DNA from 4 places in the Candidatus Thiodiazotropha sp. LNASS1 genome. Region 1 is predicted to be linked to each of the others. Evidence: predicted binding sites of a transcription regulator. Region 1 holds the regulator's gene; each other region holds the start of a gene.
What was found. The regulator FliA, encoded in region 1, starts transcription of late flagellar genes. The targets are predictions, from matches to a motif close to GCTAAAGTTNNNNNNNNNNCNGCCGATA.

Region 1 (4,451 bases):
GAGCACGGAGTCCATTAAATCCGGACCCACACTGCGTTGCCCCTGGCGCAGTATATTGAAGACATCCTCAGCCCGGTGGCAAACCTCCACCAAGGGATCTATTGATAGAAACCCGGCACCACCCTTAATGGTGTGAAAGCCTCTAAAAACGGCATTCAGCAGATCGAAATCATCAGGTTGCTGCTCTAGATCCACTAACTGCTCACTAAGCAGCTCAAGTATCTCTCCAGCCTCGACCAGAAAATCCTGAAGGATTTCGTCGTTGACATCGATGCTCATCTAATGCTCCCGGTAGATCACCGAACTTTACCGAATGTTGTTGAAATCTATATCGGTCCTTACCTGTATAACTAAAATCCCAGGCTGGAGAGCAGATCGTCCACATCGTCCTGACTTGTCACTTGGTCTCCCTGATCCAGCCCTGGAATAGCCGGTCCTGCAAGCTCTTCTTTAACATCTTTTTTCTGATCAGGATCGTCCAGCTTGCTACCGGTAATACGCACCAGCATGACAAGTTTCTCTTCAACATCATGGACCAGGGTGATGACCTTGCGAATGATTTGACCAGTGAGATCCTGAAAATCCTGAGCCAACAGCACTTCCGAAAGGTTCTTATGCAGCTCACCGGCATCCGTCCCGGTGGTTTGTAAAAAACTCGAAAGTGCGCCACTAAGCTCTTTGAAATCATCTTTATTGAGCAGTCGGGAACGCAGTTTGTCCCACTGCTCTGCGAGTTCTGCAGACTGTTGTTCGATCTTCTCAATCAGCGGGATACTCTGTTCAACCGCTGTCAAGGTGCGATTTGCGGATTGCTCGGTCATGGTAATGACATAGGTGAGCCGCTCCTTGGCATCGGGTATCTCCACATTCGTCATGTCAGAGATACGGGCATCGAGCAGGAAGCCGTTTATGGCATCATGCAGTTCACGTGTGAGACGACCCACCTCTTGAAACAGGTCATCATTTTTCTCTGCCGGCGTCAGACTTGAAATCAAACGCTCGGATTCCGCATCATCACCGGCTTCCAGGCTGATAACGAGGGACTTTGCAATCTCTAATCGTTGTTGGTTATCTGGTTGTCCCATTTTCTACTCCCGGCCCAGTCTCAACTTAACCCACGCGTTCGAAGATCTTATTGATCTTCTCTTCCAAGGTCGTGGCGGTGAATGGTTTGACGACATAGCCATTCACACCTGCCTGCGCCGCTTCTATGATCTGCTCTCGTTTCGACTCCGCCGTCACCATCAATACCGGCAATGCGGCCAACTTGTCATCGGCCCTTACGGCTTTCAGCAGATCGATACCGGTCATCCCCGGCATATTCCAGTCTGAAACGAGAAAATCGAAATTCCCGCTCTGTAACATAGGTAGCGCGGTAAGACCATCATCCGCTTCCTGGGTGTTGTTAAACCCAAGATCGCGCAATAGATTCTTGATAATTCGCCGCATGGTGGAAAAATCGTCCACAATGAGGATCTTCATATTCTTGTCCAATGCTACCTCCATCCTGTTACCGCTGATAACCAATCAGCAGATCACAGGCCAACCATTACTCTTCGTCATGTACCAATGAGAGCCAATCTGTCAAACGCGACCGCAAACGCAGCGTGGCCTGACTGTGTATTTGGCAAACCCTGGACTCACTGACACCCAGTACATGCCCTATCTCACGAAGATTCATCTCATCATCGTAATACATGGCAATAACCAGCCGTTCGCGATCAGGCAAACCGGCAATTGCTTCCGCCAATGCCTTCTTGAAGGCATCTTTCTGTAAACCGTCAAACGGAGTATCTGCTGGCCCTTCCCGTGCAACAGGAAAGCCATCACTCACTGCAGTCAACTCATCCAGACTGAATATGCGGCATCCTGTCGAATCCCGCAGAATCTGGTGATAGTCCTCCAGGCTCATGCCCAAGGCCTCGGCCACTTCCACATCACGTGCGTCTCGGCCTTCATTGTTCTCGATTTCCCTCATCGCCTCTGCAACCATGCGTGCCTTGCGATGAACAGAACGTGGCGTCCAGTCACTGCGCCGGATCTCGTCCAGCATTGCGCCGCGAATGCGGATACCCGCATAGGTCTCAAAACTGGCGCCCTGCGTGGGATCATAGTTTCTACTCGCCTCGAGCAGACCCAGCATCCCCGCCTGAATCAGATCATCCGCCTGAACATTCGGTGGCAGCCGATTCATCAAGTGATAGGCAATCCTTTTCACCAGTCCGGCATGTTGATCCACCAGATCATCAAAGTTCTGTTGTTGCTGCATGGCGGTGTATGTCGCTAAACCGCTCACCGTCATATCTCCCCGTATTGGCTAGAAAATTGGATCAATCGCTCGACGAAAAACTGCAAATCACCGCTGACACCCGAGGGTACAGGCCAGTTATCGGCCTTTTTGGCCAAATTCTTGAATGCCTGTGATACTCGTGAGCGCGGATAGGCCTCGACTACGGGTTTTTGACTTCTTACAGCCTTCCGCAGTTGTTCGTCATATGGGATGCTGCCCATATAGTTCAGCATAACGTCCAGGTATTGATCGGTTACCCGGCACATTTTATTGTAAAGGTCCCGCCCCTCCTGCACGCTCTTCACCATATTCGCCAGGATACGGAAACGACTGATTCCGTGTTCCCGGTTCAGTAACTTGATAATCGCATAAGCGTCCGTGATGGATGCAGGCTCATCACATACCACAACAATCTGTTCCTGTGCCGCACGACTGAAACTGATCACCAGATCGGAAATACCGGCAGCCGTGTCGATCAACAAAACGTCCACATCATTGGCCACTTCGCTGAAGGCATGGATCAATCCGGCATTCTCGGCGGGTGTCATTTCAGCCATATGCTGGATTCCGGAAGCGCCTGGCACGACCCTCATGCCTTTGGGCCCGGTCACCATGACATCTTCCAGAGAGCATTCACCCTGCATGACATGGGAGAGATTTCGCTCCGCATGCAAACCGAGGATCACATCCAGGTTTGCCAGTCCCAGATCGGCATCGAGCAGCATTACCCGACGGCCGAGTTCGGCGAAGGCAACGCCCAGATTGGCTGATATACTGGTTTTTCCAACCCCCCCTTTACCACCGGTGACCGCAATCACTCTCACTGGTTCCGGGTTGATCATCCTGCGTAACCCTGTCGCCTGATCTTCGATCTGTTCAGACATGTGCATAGTCATTCATTCCCCCGAAAGCCATCGCCAGATACTCCTCATCCGGACTGCTGCCCATCAGCTCGGACAGCTCCACTGCCTGTTTCATCAACCTGTCTGCATGGGCGTTTTGAATATCCTCCGGCACCCGCTGACCGTCAGTCACGAAGGCCAGCGGCAGTTTTGCATCGAGAGCGGCGGACAACACACCCCCGAGCGAGGCGGCCTCATCCATCTTGGTCAGGATGACACCAATAGGTTTTACGATATTGAACGCTTGGATTGCGTGACTCAGGGCCGAGCGTTGGGTGGTTGCGGAGAGGGTCAACAAAGATTTAACGGGATGATTACCCTTGTGCAGCAGCGCCAGGCGTTCTGTCAGCTTGAGGTCTCTCTGTCCCATACCGGCGGTATCTATCAAAACCAAACGTTTTTCCGCGAAGGCATGCAGGGCATTGTTGAGCTCTTCCGGTGAGGTGACGCTGCGAACCGGCACATCGAGGATTCGGCCATAGTTTTGTAGCTGCTCCTGAGCACCGATCCGGTAACTGTCGGCCGAAATCAGGGCAAGATGGCGATTGCCGTGACGCAGGCAGAATCTGGCAGCCAACTTGGCAATGGTGGTGGTCTTTCCGACGCCGGTTGGTCCCACCAGCGCAAGGGTGCCGCCTTCATCGAGCAGGTCCTTTTTTATAACCGGTATTTCTGCACCGAGCTGGGTCAAGGCCTGACGCCATGCCTGTTCGGGTGTTTCGGCATCTTCCACACGATATGCCAGTTCCTTACAGTGACCCGTATCCAGTCCCAATGCCATCAGTCGGCGGATTAAATCCTGTGTCTGGGGTCGACGATGCCCAAGGTCGCGCCAAGTCAACTCAGAGAGTTCGTTCTCCATCATCCGTCGCAATGCCTGCATCTCCCGACGCATCTCTCTCAATACCGGATCCTGACTCCATTCGACCCGGGGCTGCTCCTGTCTCTGACTTGATTTGGTGTCTTGATAATCCTGCTTGGGTTTTACAGATTGTTCGACATCGCTGCTGGTTGCATAGGCTGTCCTGGCCGCAGCAGACAGGGTCGTGCTGTCTTCAGACAGTGATTGGGATGCGGGTTCGATGGCGGTTGGCTGGGTAGCATTGAATGCGGATTCGTCATAATCCGCCGCAGCCACCAGTTCAATCCCGCCCTGCACGTTCTTGTTGGAGAGAATGACAGCGTCCGCACCCAGCACCTCTCGCACCTGGCGCAGAGCCTGCCGCATGTCAGAGGCAAAAAAACGTCGTATCTTCATA
Region 2 (4,451 bases), 210 kb from region 1:
TGCCCTTGGGGTACGCCTGAAAAGCGCCACTCGGTGTTGCTCGTCGCTCATTTTGAATCACCAAACCGCTCTTCTCGCAGCTTGATCGGCGTCTGTTTAGTTACCACAGCACCGATCGGGTTGGTGTTGACAGGCCCTACAGATCGGGTGTTGCGGGTGGTGTCGGACGATTGGGTATCAATGCAACCTCGTCGCCATCTTCAAGGCGGCTGAAAAACTCGGCAAACTGCTTGTTGATCGTAGGTCTCAAAAGCGATTCATCGAAGACTTGAGCGACCTGATGCCGACGGTTTCTGAGTAATTTCAGTAGCTCAGAAATGGTTGTCACTGAAGGCGGCAATACCAGTTCTTCACTCTCTCTACCCGTTTTATTAGCCAACCAAGAGAAATAGTAGAGCTTGATCTTGCGTTCTCCCTGACCGTTTTCCTGGCGTGTGTAGCCTATGGTTTCTAACGTTTTGAGATAGTTGTTCCAGTTTTTCTCTTGCTTGACACCCAACTGATAGAGCGTTTCCCAAGAGTAGATCCCGGTATCGTGTCCGTCATCGAAAATTAGGCGAATCGCATACTGACCCTGAGGCTCGATTTTTGTAATGTTGACCGACTCCTTTCCTATGACGGGTGCGTCACTTGCTTTGACCTCCGCCGCTGTGGAGAAGACACGCAGATACTCGCAGGGCAGCTCAAAACTCATTCCATCGGAAAAGCGCAGGACCAGGAGGCGGGATTTTTGGTGCAAATTGATCTCAATGGGGGTTGGGCTCTCACTCGACATAATTCATGCAGGCCAACAAGGTTAGATAAGGGGCAAGGATGATGTCACACAAAGGCTTCCCGCTTCAACCTGGAATCTTTGATGGCTTATCAGCGTCTGCCGCTCCCCCCGACCCTGAGAAGGGTGCGATCCATGGCGCGACTGCTGAGCAGTCGCCGTAGTAGTGCGAACAGATGGGTAGGAAAGGTGACGTGATAGCGCGGTTTGGGCCTGCTGCTTTCCAGGGCATGGATGACCTTTTTCAGCACCGCTTCCGCCGGTAGGGTAAAGGGAGCGGCAGGTCCTTGTTTTTCGAGACGATTTATCAAGGACTGGTAGTACTGCCGATGGACTGAATGGAGGCTGTCGATATGTTTTTGAAACATCCTGTGGGCATTTTCCCGAAATTTGCTTTCGATCGGTCCCGGTTCGATCAGTGAGACGTGAATACCGCTTCCCACAAGCTCCAAGCGCAGCGTGTCGCTCAATCCCTCCAGGGCATATTTACTGGACACGTAGGCCCCACGATAGGGCAGAGTGATAAAACCCAGAATGGAACTGTTCTGAATGATTCGCCCCGCTCCCTGTCTGCGCATTGTGGGTATGATCCGGCAGGTCAGCTCATGCCAGCCGAACAGATTGGTTTCAAATTGTCGCCGCAACGCCTCGCGGCTCAGATCCTCAACCGCTCCGGGCTGACCGTATGCGCCATTGTTGAAGAGGCCATAGAGACGTCCGTCGGTTCTTTTTAACACCTGATCCACGGCCTGATCGATGGAACTGCTGTCATCGAGATCGAGCTGGAGTGATTCGAATCCCTGTCGCTGCAAATCCGCCACATCCTGCTCTTTGCGGGCACTGGCAAAGACACGAAAACCGCGGTTTTTCAGTCCAGCTGCGACGCAATGTCCGATACCACTGGAACAGCCTGTTATGAGTACACTTTTTTCATTTGACATATGGGCGGTAATGTAAAATTTTTTGTAACAATTCTGCTCATGATAGCGTGGTTTGCAGCAATCCAATGCTGATTCAAACGACTTACGGAGTGAACGCCTAAGGGCCTTGAGGAATTAAAGTTTGCCAATTTCCTACCGCTAAAACAAACAGATTGGAATCTTAGCGCAACGCCTGTGATCGACCCGGGACGGGTTGCTCTCAGCCAGCTTTTCAAAGATGCATAAATAAGCAACGGGGATTCGGAGAACTAATAAGTGGATATTGCTACTCTGGTCGGCCTATTGGGTGGTTTCGGCATCATTATCGGGGCTATTGCTTCAGGTGGCGATGTGATGCTGTTTGTGAATATTCCCTCACTATTGATTGTTGGAGGGGGAACGTTCATGGTGACATTGATGCAGGTCTCCCTGGGTGACTTTCTCGGCTCCTTCAGTATCGGTATGAAGGCATTTTTCTACAAGACCGACGACCCTAAGAAACTCATCGAAGAGGCGGTTGAGCTGGCTGACATTGCACGGAAAAACGGATTACTGGCCTTGGAGGGGCAGGAGATCGGCAATCCTTTCCTCCAGCAAGGTATCGGTCTCTGTGTGGATGGACATGATCCGGCTTTGGTCAATAAGTTGTTGACCAAGGATATCGATCTGACGATTCAGCGCCACGAGGTCGGCCAGACTATGTTCAAGAATATGGCAACCATGGCGCCGGCCATGGGAATGATCGGTACCCTGGTCGGTTTGGTGCAGATGCTGGCGAACATGTCGGATCCGGCCAGTATCGGGCCCGCCATGGCAGTCGCCTTGCTGACAACACTCTATGGTGCCGTTATCGCGAATGCCTTCGCACAACCCATTTCTGACAAACTTGCCCGGGCCAGTGCGATGGAGAAGACCAACAAGTCGCTGATCATGGAGACAATCTCTGGCATCCAGGAAGGCATGAATCCACGGGTGCTGGAACAGCTTTTGAGCACCTATCTCCCAACCGGTAAGCGTCCGGTTCAGGAAACCTGACCAAATGGCGGACGAATGCCCGAAATGCCCTGACGGACTTCCTCCGTGGTTGGCGACCTTCGCCGATCTGATGTCATTGCTGATGTGTTTCTTCGTTTTGCTGCTCTCCTTCGCGGAGATCGATGCCGCACGTTTCAAGAAAATGGCCGAATCGATGAAGGATGCCTTTGGTGTCCAGCGTGAAATCCCGGTAATGGACGTCGTCAAGGGTACCAGCGTGGTCATGCAGGAATTCAGCCCGGGAAAGCCGGAACCGACGCCGATAGAAGAGCTCCGCCAGCAGACTACGGATGTGGAACAGGATTTTCTGCAGAGTGAGGATCAACGTAGCGAGGCTGAGGACCAACAGGATCTCGATATCGACATGGCAAAGGCCGCGATGCAGGCTCAGATTGAGGAAGAGGTCAAGGAGCAGGCAGAAGAGCTGCAGGAGATGCTGGACGGCGAAATTTCGGAAGGATTGCTGGATGTGGAGACGGAGGATACAAAAATTATCATTCGCATCCAGGAAAAGGGTTCATTTCCATCGGGTCGGGCGACTCTCAACCCCGATTTCTTCGAAGTGATCTCAAAAATAACCGATGTTATAGCCAACACGCCTGGTAAGATCATTGTTGCCGGTCATACTGACAACATCCCGATTTCCACCCGGCGCTTTCGCTCGAATTGGGAGCTCTCGTCTGCCCGGGCGGTGACTGTGGTGCACGCCATGCTGAGTAATGCGGCCATTGATGAAGGTCGCTTTCTGATCCAGGGGTATGCCGATTCACAACCACTGGTTGTCAATGATACGAGTGAAAACAGGGCGACAAACAGACGTGTCGAGCTTGTGATTCAGCGTGGTGAGGATGAGGATAGCGGTGAGGTGATCAAGGCCAGTGAACAATAGTGTAAGCTGGAGAGGAGTGCTGATAGATGACGAAGAATGAGAAGGCAATGACACAGGATGAACGCAGAGAGTTCTTCCGCATCGATGATTCGATACAGGTCAGCTATCGTGTGATCACCCTGAATGAGTTACCTGAAAGCATCGATGACAAAATGCAGGGGACAGACAGATTCACCGTAATGACCCGGCTACAGACCATCAGCCAGCACCTGTCCGCACCCCTGCACCGTATCGAGCAGCGGGATCCTGATATAGCCGACTATCTCAAGGCGTTGGATGACAAGATCAATTTACTGGGACAAAGTTTCCTCGCACAGGAAAATGAGTTGCTGAATCGACCCTCCCATTCGGTTAACCTGAGTGCCGGTGGCATTGCCATGGATATCACCGAGAAGTTGGAAGTGGGTGACCTGGTTGAGATAAAGCTGCTGCTGTTGCCCTCATTTACCGGTGTGGTGGCCTACGGCGAGGTGGTTGGCATCGAAGAGGCAATCGGTGGAGATGCGGCCTATCCCTTCCACACCAGGATAAATTTCACGCTCATCCGCAATAGTGATCAGGATGCCTTGATCCGCCACATCACAAGGCGCCAGGGTGAGATGCTGCGTCAACGTAGAGAACAGTTGGATCAGCAGAACGACTGATTCGCCGTTGCTGGCTGTGTATTGAGCATGACTTTGGGCGCTTTTCTGCCGCCCGTATCCACTCTCCGGCGTAAAACCGCAAAACAATCACTCGTGTGTGAGCTCGAGCAGAGACCGGTCCGACGGTATTGTCAGGTGGAATTTGGTCTTGAAATGTCGTTTATCACCCCCAATATGGTAGGATTCCCCGA
Region 3 (4,451 bases), 1.3 Mb from region 1:
GCAAGGGTATTCCACATCAGCAGTGAATTGCCCTCTGTCGCACTGATCAGCGTTGAGGTCTGAGGCACAACCTGCGGGCGGGTTTCACGGGGCTGAGCATCATGCCAATATTCAAGCACATACTTTTGGAAATCCCCATTCGCATCGAGATCGGGATCACGCAAAACAGTCTGGCGTCCCAAAGCATCCAGGCCTACCGAGGGATCTCCCTCCAGAAGGCGCGCGAAGGCCGTCTGCCCTTCGTCACTCTGCTGCGTCTTCACAACCTGGGCAAGGATAGAGTTGTAAGGAGGCAATACACAACAGTAGGCGAACTCAAACCCGGTACAGTGCATACCGAGTTCGTAGTTCATCATGATATTGAAACTGTTCTTTGGGCGCAGTGCCAAGCCGTTATCGCCGTCACCCTCACCTTCGGAATGTCTCTCTTCCTCTTCCTCGTCCTTCCTGCGCTCATCCTCTTCGCTACTGTATTTGTCTTCCTCGTGATTTTCCTCTTCTTCATCACTGCTCGCCCAGCCATTGTCCATGGTGAAAATCAGCATAAAGATAAACGAAATCGCGAGTGTTACGAAGCGATGGGATTTATTACGTCGTGATTGATTGAACTTCATAATCGAACCCCTCCATGAAGCTGTACGATTTTTATGTGGGACGAGTACTCCGGCGGCGTTATACGTCCACGATTAGCTCACATTGAATGTGATGATCCTCCTGTCCAATAGCTACCAAATAAATGAGCAACCAACAATAACCACTTGTATTAATTTGTTTTTTTATCCAGCACTCATTACTAATACATTGGCCGTTTTGGGCAGGTTGTCCCAAAATTAGCAAAACAAGATTAAAAGAAACTTAAAAAGTTGAGGATTTGGGAAAAGAAATACTAGGCTGGGTTTAAAGATGTGACCCAGTTCATGCTCTAAAATCTGACAGGACGGCGCTTACGCTTCGCTCAGTTGACAGTCCCCGATGCATATTCACCGCAGGCACCCTACTTCTGCATGACCTGGTGAACAATCGAAGTGGCTTCGTCACTATCCCACTCGATAGGACCAATCGCCTTATAACGCAAGCGCCCCTGTCCATCAACGAGAAAACTGCTCGGGAAGACCTTGACCTCCCAGGCGTTGGCTGCGACCCGGCTTGGATCAAGTAGAACGGGAAACGTAAGTTTCAGGCGTGCCGCCATTTTACTTACACGACGTTCGCTCTCCTCGACATTGATGGCCAGAATGACAAAATCGGACTGGTTCATCGCCTCTTTCAACCTGATCAGGGACGGCATCTCCTCAATACAGGGAGGGCACCAGGTTGTCCAGAAGTTGAGTAAAACCGTTTTGCCCTTGAGATCGCTGATTTTGACTTGATTGCCTTTTAAGTCTTGAAGCACCAGGGAGGGGGCAGGATGATTCGGCAATACAACCTCAAGCCAGCCACCATGCGTCAGGCCGCTTACTGAAAATGAAAACAGGATCAGCGCCTGTATGAGATTGATCAAATATGATCTTTTGAGCAGATTCATGGTGTTTTTTTCTTAAGTCAGTATCAATTGATCGCCCGCCTGATGCAGAGTATTACGGAATAGCATTCCTGCCGTTAACTTTAAATAATACATAAAAACTGGTCTCTAGCTTAATGATAAAAAAGTAGATTTTTAAACTTCACTCTATATCCGCATGAGAGTTTGGATGGGTCAAAATGTAACTAAAGTTTTACAAATCGAAGACGATATGTCTTGCAACCATGGAGTATATGGTTACGGCAAAGCAAAACAATAAGCTTATTTGCCGTAATGAATCGTCCACAGGCGGCTTGTGGGCAAGGTTATACGGCGTATACGAATTATAAAATACCAGCGCCAGGAATTGGGATATGGATCATCCATATCAGGGAAACGATCATGTCAGTTCTTCATAATATTTCGATTCGCACAAAGCAGTGGTTCGGTTTCGGGCTCATTCTCTGTGTGCTTGCAACCTCATCCATTATCACACTCATCAGTCTGGGTAATGTTGAACAAAGCGTGAACCAGGTGGTGCGCGAGAGTCAGCCACGTTTAATCCTGACGAAAGACCTCGCAAAAAGCCTGAAACAATCTACAGAATCCTTGGCTTTTTATCTTCTTACGAAGGATGAGTCCCAGCTACAGGACTTCTCAAGTCAAAGGGACCAAACGAAATATATACTTCAATCATTGATAACCAAGAGCATAGAGGCGGAGGATACCACTTCATCCCAACTACTCAAGCAGCTGGACGATAAACTGAAGCAGTATGAACAAACAGCTGCGGCGTTACTCAATCAGACAGCCACGCATGAAGGTAACTTTCCAGGTATTGCCTATGCCAACACGCACATTAATCCTATCAGCCGGGAACAGATGCAACTGACATCCCAAATGATTCTTTCCGAAATGGAAGAATACGCGGACGAAGAACGGAAACAGATCCTGCATCATCTTACCGAGCTGCGGTATGCCTGGAGCAATATCATGAACGGCATCCGCGGCTATCTCGCTTTTCGCAGTGATTCGAATATTAATGACTTGAACCTTTACCTGGACAGGACAAAAAAACTGGTCCGGCTAATCAGTGCAAAGAGTGATCAACTGACATTGGATCAAGCTGATTCCATTGAGCAATTTATGGATAACATGGTCCGTTTCGATGAACACTACAAGAGGCTTCTTGAGATACACGGGAGTAATCAATGGCGCAGTGATGCATGGCTCGTACGTAGCCAGATCACACCACTATTGATGACAACGGATCAACATCTCGAGCAGTTGGTTGCTCATCATGAGTCGACTATCTCACACACCAGCCAACGCCTGATCAAGGATGCCAGTTCAACCACAACACTTGTAATCAGTCTGTTGCTGTTTGGACTTGTGATCGGATTATCGATAAGTTGGCTGACCACGCGTCTTATCTACAATCCGATCCTGGACGCGGTCAAGACCATGCAAGACATCGCCAATGGCGATGGTGATCTGATGAAGCGATTGGAAAAGAAAGGTAATGATGAACTTGGACTGCTTGCTGAAAGCTTTAACCAGTTTGTTGACAAAATCCGCAAACTGATACAACAGACCGCGCAATCCACTGAGTCGGTAATCAATGCTGTTGCGCAAACATCAGACAATACCAGTCAGATCAGTCGTCGCATCCAACAGCAGGAAAATGAAACTGACCAGGTCGCTACGGCTATGACCCAAATGACTGCCTGCGTAGCCAACATAGCACAAAATGCAACTACCGCCGAAGAAGCCACCAAGGCAGCCACTGCTGAAGCACATACAGGCTGCAAAGTAATCAAGCAGACAGCAGATGCCGTGCAGGCGTTGGCGGATGAAGTGGAACTTGCAGAAAATTCGATTCTGGGTGTGGAGCAGGAGAGCGCTCGTATCGGATCGGTCCTGGATGTCATAAAAAGCATTGCCGAGCAGACCAACCTACTCGCCCTTAACGCCGCCATCGAAGCTGCAAGAGCGGGAGAGCAAGGGCGTGGTTTTGCTGTTGTAGCCGACGAAGTGCGTGGGCTTGCCAATCGCACGCATCAATCGACAGGCGAGATCGAGTCAATGATACAAGCGCTGCAGAGTGGCACACAGCGGGCAGTATCCGTGATGGCATCCGGCAGGGAGAAAGTGGACAGCAGAGTTCTGCAGGCAACAGAGGCACTTCATTCGCTGAGCGAGATAAATAAGGCTATCGAGACAATCAACGACATGAACACCCAGATCGCCACCGCGGCAGAGGAGCAGTGCTCGGTGGTGGAAGAGATCAACAAGAACATAATCAATATCAGCGAAAACGGCAAGCAGACCTCGCAACGGGCAAAAGATACCTCTGATACTGCCAATGACCTGGGGACATTAGCCTCCGATCTGCAAAGGATTGTCCAGCAGTTTAAATTTTCCGGCGATAGAGGGTTTGATTTCAGCTCTGCAAAATCGGCCCACCTGGCATGGAAAACAAGAGTACGTTCCTTTCTCGATGGCAAGCAATCCCTTTCCCATGAAGAAGCAGTCTCGCACCATGATTGCGCCCTCGGAAAATGGTACTACTCAGAAGCGCTTAATCGATATGGCGATGTTGCTGAAATACATGCGATAGAACAACCCCATCAGCAGTTACATTCACTGATAAGAGAAATTATCAAGCATATGGAAAGTGGGGATACTGACAGAGCGGAGGATCTTTATAGTGAAATCGAGCCTCTGTCAGGCGAAATCATTGGCCTATTGAATAGGGTCGAACGGAAAATAGCGGCCGGTTGACGGGGACCGTTCAAGGCATAGTGTTTCCCTGTCACTTCTTGCTGCTGCGACCACGCTTCTGCCACAGCAGTACACCGAGTGTGGTCGCGCCCAACGCAATACCGGCAGACAATATCATACGCGCCAACCACTCGGGCCAGGCGGGTTGCGGTGTCAGAAGTGCCGC
Region 4 (4,451 bases), 1.9 Mb from region 1:
GCCCACCCGATCGGCCTCCCTGGATATCGATCTTCTGATCAACGATGTGAGAAGGCTGGCGGCTGGCGGTCCCGTGCAGGTGCGGCCTGCCGTTGATGGCAACGGCAACCCGCTGAATGGTGGTGATGCCCGCGTCACACAGCCGGCGAACAGCTCCATGGCCGGACTGCCACTGGCCGGTGGCGATATACAACTGGTCTATGACGATCAGGGTGGGCCGACCAGCGGCTTCGAGGTCTACTATCCGGGTTCGGTACCTGGTGTTGATCCCTTCGATGATTTCATCGTCTACGACAATCTCAACACTGCGACGATAGCCGGTACCCAGGTCCCAAGTGCCCAGTTCACCGCCTACGGCGGCATCAGTTTCGCTATTTCCGGCGTGCCCGCGGATGGTGATAGTTTCACCATCAGCAATAACACCAACGGCAGTAGCGATAATCGCAATGCCCTCTCTCTGCAGAACCTGCAAAACCAGAATCTGTTACTGGGCGGAACGGCCACCTTTGATGCGACCTATATCCAGATGGTCTCGGATGTGGGTTCGAAGACGCGTCACGCGGAACTGAATCTGGGAGCCCAGGAGAGTCTGTTGATACGCTCGCAAGAGGCGATGGCGGAGATCTCGGGTGTCAACCTCGATGAAGAGGCGGCCAAGCTGATTCAGTTTCAGCAGGCCTATCAGGCATCGGCACAGGTGATATCGGTTGCCGGCACCCTCTTCGATACTCTAATAGGCGCGGTCAGGAGGTAGAGGTATGAGTAGGATTTCCACATCCATGCTGTTCGACCGGGGCATCAATAGCATGCTCGAACGCCAGTCTGCAGTCAGCAGGGCGCAGATGCAGATCTCCACCGGTAAACGCATCCTGACACCCAAGGATGATCCCCCAGGCGCTGCCTATGTACTCGATCTGCGTACCTCCATTACCCAGGTTGAACAGTATCAGAACAATGCCGACAGGGCTCAATCCCGACTCGAACTGCAGGAAGCCACGTTGAGGGGGGTGGATGATCTGTTGCCGCGCATCATGGAGTTGGCCATACAGGGGCAGAGTGATACCTACTCTGCGGCCGCGCGCCAGGCCATCGCCGAAGAACTGCGCCAGCTTAATGATGAGTTGATGGCATTGGCCAATACCCGGGACAGTGACGGTGAGTTTATCTTTGCCGGTTATGATGCCGACACCATTCCATTCGGCAATCCCGCCGACGGTGTGTTCGCCTATGGCGGTGACATGGGCATCAGAACCCTGCAGATCTCGGCAACCCGACAGGTTCAGGACCGGGAAAACGGCTTCGATGTGTTCATGAATATAGAGACTGCAGCGGGCGGAAGACGAAACATCTTCGAAACCGTACATGGCATTATCGCGGGCATGGAGGCAGATGCGCCGAACAGCGCATTCATGGACGATCTGCAACTGGCTCAGGAACACATGGTTTCGGTCAGGGCGCGGGGCGGCGCGCGCCTGAATACCATCGATCAACAGCGCCTTATCAATGAAGACTTCATCTTCACCATGCAAAGTGCGCTTTCCAAGACCGAAGATCTGGATATCGCAGAGGCGATCAGTCGCTTCGAACAGGATCTGGTGGCGTTGCAGGCGGCACAGCAGACCTTCAACATGGTGCAAGGTCTTTCACTTTTCAATTATCTCTAAGCAGCAGGGCGCTGCGGACTCCGGTCGAGCTGCAGATCCTGCCTGTCTTCCAGCAGACATTCCAACGTCCCGTACCAGGCAGTCGAAACCAATCTTCGGGGATTCGATGCGCGTACAGCTCTTTTCCGGAAAAATTAGGGAAGCTAAGGCATAGGATATTGCTTCCTTACGGAAGTGGATCGGTGATTCCCATAAACTTAAGTATAATCAATGAGTAACGCTGAATGACGGGAGGTGGGGCGCAGCTATTTAAAGTGTGATACGGGTTAAAGTTCCATGGCTGGGGGCCGCTACAAATATCGGAGGCGGTAAATACCAAAATTGTTGGTATATCCGCTAAATGCAAATCACCGGTGATAGAGCGCTTAGCATAGATGCCGTCGCCGGTTCGATAGAGGAATTAGATCATGGCAATCACAGTCAACACTAATGTATTCTCCCTTGCGGCACAGAAAAACTTAGGTCGCACCCAATCCAACCTTGAAACCGCAGTACAGCGCCTCTCCTCAGGTTTGCGCATCAATATGGCGAAAGACGATGCCGCCGGCCTCGCTATCGCACAGCTGCAAACCGGTCAGGCACGGGGCATGACAGTCGCCCAGCGCAATATCGCGGACGGCATCTCCTATCTGAGCGTGGCAGACGCTACCCTGCAGACTGTCAGCGACATGATGCAACGTCAGCGTGAACTCGCAGTGCAACATGCCAGCGGTCTCTACACCGCAGCCCAGCAGGGTTATATGTCGACCGAATTTGATGCCCTGACAACCGAGATCACGGACGCCTTGGCTCGTGCAACCTTCAACGGCACAGCAGTGTTCGGAGGTGGTGGTACCATTCAGGTCGGTGCCAACGCCGGACAGACAATCGCTGTCTCATCAGCCGCACCTGCCCATACCGCTACCATCAGCAGTATCGCGTCGGTGGACACAGACCTCAATGCAGTGGCAGCCGAACTGGCTAACGTCGGTAGTCTGCAGAGCCGTCTGTCATCGGCCTCTCGCGTAGCCGCTTCCATCGAAGAGGCACAATATGCGGCAGCCGGACGCGTCATGGATGCGGACTTCGCCCGTGAAACCGCAAGAATGACCAGTGCTCAAGTCGTGCAGCAGGCTGGTGTGGCCGCCTTGGCACAGGCCAACTCACTGCCACAGCTGGCCTTGGGTCTGCTCAGTTAAGGACAACCGTGGGGGTGGCGGTTTCAGCCGCCCCCATGATTTAGCGGAACAAATAGGTTAGGGTGTGATCATGCCAAACGTAATCAACAATTTGGCCAATGAGTATGCCTATAAGCGTGATGTCTCCAAGACTGCTCAGAGTCCAGTTACACAGAATCTGACCTCTTCTGAAGAGGGGGAAAGGAAACAGGCGGCGGATGTTGAACAACCGTTGGTTATCGACAGCAAAGAGCTGGCGCTCAACGTCGAAAACCTGACGCAGATTGTCAACCGGAATCTCGAGTTCAGTATCGATCAGGAAACCGGAACGCAGGTAATCCGGGTAATTGATTCCGATACCGGTGAGTTGGTCAGGCAAATACCCCCGGATCAGATCTTGCATGTTATTTCCCATATAGAGGAGATGCAGGACGAGCTGTTACCGGGCGTCTTGTTGGATGACAGGGTTTAAACGTAGTACTCATACAATTGGTGAGGCTTAGCTAATCATGGCAATCGGCTTTTCAGGTATTGGTGCCGGGAGCGACTGGAACAGTATTATCAATCAGCTGTTGCAGATTGAGTCGCGCCCGCTCGATCAGCTGCGCACACGTGAGAAGGAGATCGATCAGCAGATCAGCGACTATGGACTGATCAAGAGTGCTATCGACACCTTCAAGAGCACTGTGGAAGATTTGACCACCACGACAGGTCTGGCGGTTTTTTCCACCAGCTCCAGTGACGAATCCGTGGTGACCGTCAGCGCCGATGAAAACGCGGCGGTGTCGAGTTACGATATCGTTGTAGACCACTTGGCGAGCGGGGATAAGCTGGCTTCCTCCGCCTATGCCGACAGCAACACCGCAGTCGGTACGGGCACCTTGTCGATCACTGTCGATGGCTCGACCATGAATCTGACCGTGGATGGCAGCAACAACACGCTGGCGGATCTGCGTGATGCCATCAACAGTGCCGCCGACAATCCCGGTGTTGCGGCCACCATCCTGAATGAGAGTGGTGGCAGCCGCTTGATCCTCACCAGTCAGGAGACCGGTGCGGCGAACGCCATTTCAGTCAGCTTCGTGGATGGCGATGACGGCAACAACACCGACGCCAACGGCCTCTCCAGACTATTCCATATCGGTGCCGGCGGCGATGGCCTTGCCGAGCAGGTGGAGACAGCCCAGGATGCGCTGCTCTACATAGATGGTTTCACCGTCAATAGTGCATCGAATTCAGTGACCGGGGCCGTATCGGGCGTTACCTTTGAACTGGTGGCTGCCGGCAGTGCTTCAATCGGAATCACCCGGGACAACACCAGGATCGAGGAGAAGATCCAAGGGCTGGTCGATGCCTACAATACGGTGATGGAAGAGTTCGAAGCAATGGAAGCGAGCTCATTGGGTGGCGACAGCAGCCTGCGCAGGATGAGACAGGGTTTTGTCGATGTCCTCAATCAGGTCGCAACAGTGGATGCTGCCAATGCCTACCTGTTTGAGATCGGTATCACTCGGGACAGAGAGGGTGTTCTCTCCCTCGATAGCAGCGATTTAGCGGATGCATTGGTCAACGATTTTGATCGTGTGTCGCAGATCCTGACCGATGAAACCACAGGATTTGCAAACCGTTT

Region 2: a site for FliA is predicted at 1,827-1,854, ahead of pomA (flagellar motor protein PomA). Genes of this name have one in related genera too.
Region 3: a site for FliA is predicted at 1,707-1,734, ahead of AB8516_RS05750 (methyl-accepting chemotaxis protein). Genes of this name have one in related genera too.
Region 4: a site for FliA is predicted at 1,930-1,957, ahead of AB8516_RS08475 (flagellin). Genes of this name have one in related genera too.

Annotation. Positions count from the first base shown of each region.
Region 1 covers NZ_OZ156465.1:61,970-66,420, reverse strand. The annotation lists gene AB8516_RS00330 (chemotaxis protein CheA) at 1-279, opposite strand, end outside; gene AB8516_RS00325 (protein phosphatase CheZ) at 351-1,085, opposite strand; gene cheY (chemotaxis response regulator CheY) at 1,111-1,494, opposite strand; gene AB8516_RS00315 (RNA polymerase sigma factor FliA) at 1,550-2,296, opposite strand; gene AB8516_RS00310 (MinD/ParA family protein) at 2,299-3,132, opposite strand; gene flhF (flagellar biosynthesis protein FlhF) at 3,167-4,450, opposite strand.
Region 2 covers NZ_OZ156465.1:276,140-280,590, forward strand. The annotation lists gene AB8516_RS01055 (MoaD/ThiS family protein) at 137-445, opposite strand; partial or broken gene AB8516_RS01060 (gamma-butyrobetaine hydroxylase-like domain-containing protein) at 422-775, opposite strand; gene AB8516_RS01065 (SDR family oxidoreductase) at 865-1,713, opposite strand; gene pomA (flagellar motor protein PomA) at 1,969-2,727, shown strand; gene AB8516_RS01075 (flagellar motor protein MotB) at 2,732-3,616, shown strand; gene AB8516_RS01080 (PilZ domain-containing protein) at 3,643-4,260, shown strand.
Region 3 covers NZ_OZ156465.1:1,326,302-1,330,752, forward strand. The annotation lists gene AB8516_RS05740 (hypothetical protein) at 1-614, opposite strand, end outside; gene AB8516_RS05745 (TlpA family protein disulfide reductase) at 995-1,525, opposite strand; gene AB8516_RS05750 (methyl-accepting chemotaxis protein) at 1,904-4,285, shown strand; gene AB8516_RS05755 (hypothetical protein) at 4,317-4,451, opposite strand, start outside.
Region 4 covers NZ_OZ156465.1:1,943,983-1,948,433, reverse strand. The annotation lists gene flgK (flagellar hook-associated protein FlgK) at 1-754, shown strand, start outside; gene flgL (flagellar hook-associated protein FlgL) at 759-1,664, shown strand; gene AB8516_RS08475 (flagellin) at 2,072-2,842, shown strand; gene AB8516_RS08470 (flagellar protein FlaG) at 2,913-3,293, shown strand; gene fliD (flagellar filament capping protein FliD) at 3,331-4,451, shown strand, end outside.